Linked DNA regions of Methyloferula stellata AR4. The protein of the gene in region 2 binds, or shares a complex with, the protein of the main gene of each other region. Links are inferred from orthologs where the notes say so. Each region holds a gene or a part of one and is shown on either strand. Other genes may lie near its edges.

The links.
Region 1: the proteins of nusB (region 2) and rpsJ are in contact, whole or in part, in a solved structure (PDB 3D3B), measured with the Escherichia coli proteins. The link is inferred for Methyloferula stellata AR4 from one-to-one orthologs.

What each region holds. Positions count from the first base shown.
Region 1 is NZ_ARWA01000001.1:2,986,793-2,990,102, forward strand. Bases 308-3,298 are described here. They hold rpsJ (30S ribosomal protein S10), read right to left. Parts: upstream 1,962-3,298; coding sequence 1,653-1,961; downstream 308-1,652. Other genes in these bases: rplD (50S ribosomal protein L4), read right to left, coding at 308-766; rplC (50S ribosomal protein L3), read right to left, coding at 771-1,493; tuf (elongation factor Tu), read right to left, coding at 2,076-3,266. Outside these bases: A3OQ_RS0114625 (50S ribosomal protein L23), read right to left, coding at 1-149; more of rplD, read right to left, coding at 146-307; fusA (elongation factor G), read right to left, coding at 3,304-3,310. UniProt on the Escherichia coli protein: Involved in the binding of tRNA to the ribosomes. Part of the processive rRNA transcription and antitermination complex (rrnTAC). The complex forms an RNA-chaperone ring around the RNA exit tunnel of RNA polymerase (RNAP).
Region 2 is NZ_ARWA01000001.1:3,100,125-3,103,384, forward strand. What follows is about bases 296-3,236. They hold nusB (transcription antitermination factor NusB), read right to left. Parts: upstream 2,031-3,236; coding sequence 1,560-2,030; downstream 296-1,559. Other genes in these bases: A3OQ_RS0115240 (YbjQ family protein), read right to left, coding at 296-327; A3OQ_RS0115245 (DUF6156 family protein), read right to left, coding at 386-727; A3OQ_RS0115250 (molybdopterin-binding protein), read left to right, coding at 1,007-1,555; ribH (6,7-dimethyl-8-ribityllumazine synthase), read right to left, coding at 2,030-2,521; A3OQ_RS0115265 (DinB family protein), read right to left, coding at 2,808-3,236. Also shown: more of A3OQ_RS0115240, read right to left, coding at 7-295; more of A3OQ_RS0115265, read right to left, coding at 3,237-3,260. UniProt on the Escherichia coli protein: Part of the processive rRNA transcription and antitermination complex (rrnTAC). The complex forms an RNA-chaperone ring around the RNA exit tunnel of RNA polymerase (RNAP).

The DNA.
Region 1 (3,310 bases), 110 kb from region 2 along the record:
TCGACCGCTTCCTTGATCTGCGGTTTCGTCGCGGTCTTGCGGACCTTGAAGATCACTTTGTTGTCTTCCGAGGCGAAGGTCGCCTTTTCGGTGACGATCGGGGCTACGATAATATCGTAGAGCCGCACATCAATGGAGGGTGGGGTCATGCGAAGCGAGCCTCCAGAGCGTCGAGCGCGGCCTTGGTCAAAACCAGTTTGTCGCGGCGCAGAATGTCATAGACGTTGATGCCTTGGATCGGCAGCACGTCGATATTCGGAATATTGCGCGCGGCCAGCGCGAAGTTGATCTCGGGCTCCGCGCCGTCGATGATCAGGGCATTGGTCAGGCCGAGCTTGGCGAAATGCCCGAGCAAGGCCTTGGTCTTGGCCTCGGCGACCTTGGTGTCGGCCCAGATGATCAAGCCGCCGTCCTTCACCTTAGCCGACAGCGCGTGTTTCAGCGCCAGCGCCTTCACCTTCTTGGTGAGATCATGTTCATGCGAACGCATGACCGGGCCATGCGCCTTGCCGCCGCCGCGAAACTGCGGCGCGCGCGCCGAACCATGGCGGGCATGGCCGGTGCCCTTCTGCTTGTAGAGCTTCTTGCCGGTGCGCCAGACATCGGCGCGGCCCATGGCGACATGGGTGCCGGCGCGGCGCTTGGCGAGCTGATAGCGCACCATCCGCGCGATCAGATCCTCGCGCGGCTCGAGGCCGAAAATTGCGTCTGAGAGTTCGACTGAACCCGCCGCGGCGCCGTCGAGAGAAATGACGTCGATCTTCATGGTCTCAGGCCTCCGTCGGCGCGGGTTCGGCGGGGGCCGGTTCACCACCTTCGGCGAGGCGGAACTTACCAGGCAAAGGCACATCCTTCGGCAGCGCCTTCTTGACGGCGTCGCGGATATAGATCCAGCCGCCGGAGGTGCCGGGAACGGCGCCTTCGACCAGGATCAAACCGCGCTCGACATCGGTCGAAACGACGCGAAGGTTCAAGGTCGTCACGCGTTCGACGCCGAGATGACCCGCCATTTTCTTGTTCTTGAAGGTCTTGCCGGGGTCCTGACGGCCACCGGTCGAACCATGCGAACGATGCGAAAGCGATACGCCGTGGGTGGCGCGCAAGCCGCCGAAGTTCCAGCGTTTCATCGCGCCGGCAAAGCCCTTGCCGGTGGAGGTCCCCGTCACGTCGACGAATTGGCCGACGACGAAATGATCGGCCGTGATCTCGGCACCGACCGGCAGGAACGCGTCCTCGGCGACACGGAATTCGGCGAGCTTCAATTTCGGCTCGACCTTGGCGACCGCGAAGCGGCCGCGCTCGGCCTTCGAGACATTCTTCACCTTGGCCAAGCCGATGCCAAGTTGCACCGCGCTATAGCCATTCTGTTCCTTGGTCCGATGCGCGACGACTTGACAGCCATCGAGCTTCAAGACCGTGACCGGCACATGTTCGCCAGCGTCCGTGAAGACGCGGGTCATGCCGAGCTTTTGCGCGATAACACCTGATCGCATGTTGTTCGTCCTTCAAGGCCAGAGCTTAAAGCCCGTGGCCCGGTTCATCTCTTTTGCCGTCACCGCATCGTCTTGAAACGATGCTTAATTCTACGCGTTGGAACATCATCTCGATTCGACGATGTTCCGTCCGAAGGCCGGTTCGGCCTTCGCCAGAAACTAGAGCTTGATCTCCACGTCGACACCGGCAGCGAGGTCGAGCTTCATCAAAGCGTCCACCGTCTGCGGTGTCGGGTCTACGATATCGAGGACCCTCTTATGCGTCCGGATCTCGAACTGTTCGCGCGACTTCTTGTCGACGTGCGGCGAACGGTTCACTGTGAACTTCTCGATCCGCGTCGGTAAAGGGATCGGGCCGCGGACCTGAGCGCCGGTGCGCTTGGCCGTGGAGACGATCTCCTTCGTCGACGAATCGAGAATCCGGTGATCGAACGCCTTGAGGCGGATGCGGATATTCTGGCCGTTCATTACATTGTTCCCTGTCGCGCAGCCATTGACCTGCCCCGCTGTTCTATTTTTCGCCCACTTCGCAAAGCGACCGAAGACAATGCCGAAAAGCCTCGCGGCCTTTCGGCATAATGATTATTCCGTGATCGAGGCGACAACGCCCGCGCCCACCGTGCGGCCGCCTTCGCGGATAGCGAAACGCAGCTTTTCTTCCATCGCGATCGGCACGATCAGCTCGACGTCCATGGTCACATTGTCGCCGGGCATGACCATTTCCGTGCCTTCCGGCAATGTGACGACACCCGTCACGTCGGTGGTGCGGAAATAGAATTGCGGGCGATAGTTCGTGAAGAACGGCGTGTGACGGCCACCTTCGTCCTTGGTGAGGATGTAAGCCTCGGCCTTGAACTTGGTGTGCGGCTTCACCGAGCCGGGCTTGCAGAGCACTTGGCCGCGCTCGACGTCTTCACGCTTGGTACCGCGCAGCAGCGCGCCGATGTTATCGCCAGCCTGACCTTGATCGAGCAGCTTGCGGAACATTTCGACGCCGGTCACGGTCGTCTTGACGGTCGGCTTCAAGCCGACGATCTCGATTTCCTCGCCGACCTTGATGATGCCGCGCTCGACGCGGCCGGTCACGACCGTGCCGCGGCCGGAGATCGAGAACACGTCTTCGACCGGCATCAGGAAGGGCTGATCGATCGGACGTTCCGGCTGCGGAATATAGGCATCGACCGTTTCCATCAGCTTCAGAACGGCGTCATGGCCGATTTCCGGGTTGCGGTTTTCAAGCGCGCAAAGCGCCGAACCCTTGGTGATCGGAATATCGTCACCGGGGAAATCGTATTTCGACAGAAGCTCGCGGACCTCAAGCTCGACGAGCTCGAGGAGTTCGGCGTCGTCGACCATGTCGACCTTGTTCATGAACACGACCAGCGCCGGCACGCCGACCTGACGGGCAAGCAGGATGTGCTCGCGCGTTTGCGGCATCGGGCCGTCAGCCGAAGACACGACGAGGATCGCGCCGTCCATCTGGGCCGCGCCGGTGATCATGTTCTTCACATAGTCGGCGTGGCCGGGGCAATCGACATGCGCGTAATGGCGGTTCTTGGTCTCGTATTCGACATGCGCCGTCGAGATCGTGATGCCGCGCGCCTTCTCTTCCGGCGCCTTGTCGATTTGATCATAGGCCGTGAAGGTCGCGCCGCCCGATTCCGCCAAAACCTTGGTGATCGCCGCCGTTAGCGACGTCTTGCCATGATCGACGTGCCCGATTGTACCGATGTTACAATGCGGTTTGTTGCGCTCGAATTTTTCCTTGCCCATCGTCCGGCTCCTTTAAAAACTCAACTGTGCAGGCACATCAGGCG
Region 2 (3,260 bases):
CCAAGATTAAACCGGCTCGACCCAGACAGCCGTGCCATAGGCCAGGACTTCGGTTATGCCGTCCATGATCTCATTGGCATCGTAGCGCATGGCGACGATGGCATTGGCGCCGGCCTGCCCCGCATGTTCGCACATATGGTCGAAGGCTTCCTGCCGCGCCGTCTCGGCCAGGTAGACATAGGCACCGATCTTGCCACCGAACATTGAGCGAAGTCCGCCCAAAAAATTGCCGATGAGATTGCGCGAGCGCACGGTAATGCCGCGCACGACGCCGAGATGCCGGACGATGCGATAGCCCGAGATGTCATTCGTGGTCGAGACCATCATGGCTCTATCCGGCCGGCTTAACTTTCGGCGTCCGAAAATCGGACTTACCATCTCAGAGTCATTCCTCGACGGCAATCATGTTTCCGGCTTCGTCATATTCGAGGAAGGTGGTCACATCGTCCATCATGATCTCGGCCGATTTCAACAGGCCGCTCGGATGATAATCATAATAATGCGACAGTTCGATCGCCGAATAGACCATCTTCTCGAAGCCGATCATCCGGTCGTCCTTGTCGAAATAGGCGATGATGAACGTATTGCGGTTACTCAAATCCTTCTCTTCGAGCGGATTGACCATTCTGACCGGCAGTTTGATGCCCGTATAGGAGACGAAATAACGGCTGCACACCGCACCTTCCGGCATGGTCAGCACCACTGGCTCTTCGGCTTCTTCCGCCATTCGCCCTCTCCCCGGGATCGTTCGTCCATCAACACATGTTTGGACGCCTGAATCACTTGCGGGAAGCGAGGCGGGTCCGTTTTAAATTTCTAAGGGTCTCCGCGGCGCAAGGCAAGTTCGGCCTCCGGGACCGAGGGCCGCCACATGCGGCGCGGCGCGCCCGTCCGCGACCTCGTTCCGGCCCTGCCCTATATGGAAGTAACATATAACGTGATTTATCGGTCATAGGCCAAAGGCATAGTATTGCAGAGTGTATCGCGGATCGAGTTGGAGATTGGCATGGCCGCAAAGCGCCTCGACATTTTTCATTCCCTGGCCTGCGCCGCGTCGCTTGTCCTCCTGGCAGGCGCGGTCCAAGCGGAAGGGCTGGCACCCAGCCCCGCCTTTCCGCTGGTCAAGGCGGCCGCGACCGAGGGGCCACAAAGCACGCAATTTGCGCTCGACGGACTGGTGATGACACCCGCGACCTATGACCGCGCGGCCCTGGCCGCGCTGCCGCAGTCGACGCTCAAAGTCGGCGATATCACCTATAGCGGCGTCTCGCTTTGGACGCTGTTGAGCAAGGCCGACATCGTCACGCATCCCGATATCAAAAACGACATCTTGCGCGAATTCGTGGTCGCAACTGCGAGCGACGGCTACATGCTCGTGATCTCGCTCGGCGAAATCGATCCCGATTTCGGCAATCAGCCCTGTCTCATCGCCACGCAGCGCGACGGCGCCGATTTCACCTCCGGCGGCTTCGCGCGTCTGGTGTTTCCAAACGACGTCAAAAAGGGCCGCTGGGTCATCAATCTGACTGGGCTGAAAGTGTCGGAAGCCCCGTGAAAAATCACGAAGATGGGCGCGGCTCGAATTCCGCGGCGCGCAGATGCCGCGCCATATGGTCGAGCACGGCATTGATCATGCCGGCCTCTTCCAGCCCAAAAAACGCGCCGGCGACATCGACATATTCCTTGATGACGACGCGGGCGGGAACGTCGGTGCGCTTCTTCAGCTCATAGGCGCCGGCACGGAGGATCGCACGCAAAACGGAATCGACGCGCGCCAGAGGCCAGCCTTCCACCAAAGTCTTGTCGATCAGCCGATCGAGCGGGCCTTGATCTTCGAGTACGCCCGACAAGACATCGCGAAAAAACGCGACTTCGGCATCATTATACTGTTCACCCTCGATTTCATTGCCGAGCCAGAAGGCTTCGAATTCGGCGAAGACCTCGTTCAAGCCTTTTTCCGTGACCTCCATTTCATAGAGGGCCTGGACGGCCGCAAGCCTCGCAGCGGAGCGCTCGATCGCTTTCGCCATCAAAGCGCTCCCGCTTTGCGTTTGAGACGATAGAGCGCGAGCGCCGCGCGGGCCGCATCGCCGCCTTTGTCGCCTTGCTCCGGATCGGCGCGGACGATCGCCTGGGTTTCGTTTTCCACGGTAAGAACGCCGTTTCCAAATGCAAGCTTACGCGCGACGGCGAGATCGGTCAGGGCGCGCGCGCTTTCGTTCGAGACGATTTCGAAATGATAGGTCTCGCCGCGGATCACGCAGCCAAGCGCGATCGCGCCATGATAAGGTTCGGATGTCGCACTCGCCCCATCGAACAGAGCCGCCAGCGCGATCGGAATTTCGAGCGCGCCGGGCACGCTGACGACATGGACATGCGCGCCGGCCTTCGCGAAGGCCCGTTTCGCACCTTCGAGCAGCATGGCGCCAATATGATCATAGAACCGCGCCTCGACAATGAGGAAGCGGGCGCCTTCGACGCCTTCATCCTCTGAAGCGGGTGATCGGTTCGGTTCGGCCATTTCATACTCTGGAAAACGATAGATCACGTTCCATGATTTTGGATCGAATCGATCCAAAATCATGGAACGTGATCGATTCAATAAGTTAGAGCGGGATGCGGGCGCAAAACCGCTTACACTTTTGCTCATCCCGCTCTAGAGGCCCGAAACGCGTTATAACCGCTTCGATCGCTGGCCCGTGAGTAACAAGCGCGGCTTCCATGTGCAAGCCAGACAGTCGCGGCATTCCGCCTTCCGCGACACATGAGCATAGTCTCGAAAAGTCAAAAGCTTATTGCGCCGGGTTTCATCCCATCCTGCGCGCGCCTATGCCTTGCTCGCGCTGAAAATTGACGAGATCGAGCGACGGCGCTTCGCTTTTGAGACTCGTCAATAGCGCGTGAACCTGACCGCGATGATGCGTCTGATGATTGAACCAATGCGCCAAGGCGGGTGCGAGCGGCTGCACGATTTCGCCGGTCGTGGTGATGGGCCGGTAGCGGATCTCGCCTGCGAGAGCTTGATCGTCGAGAGACTCGATATAAGCGATGATGCGTGCATCCTGCGCGCGGCGTGCCTGATGCAAAGCGGGTAAGGACTCGTGCAGGATCGCATCGAGGCTCGACGGAAGCGGACCTTCGCCGGTGAATCTTTGCATCCAGACAAGATCGCCGACGAGAATATGATTCAGCGTGCCATGCACCGATTTGAAGAACGCGCCTTTGTCGGCGCGATAATCCGCATCCGAAAGCCCGGCGGC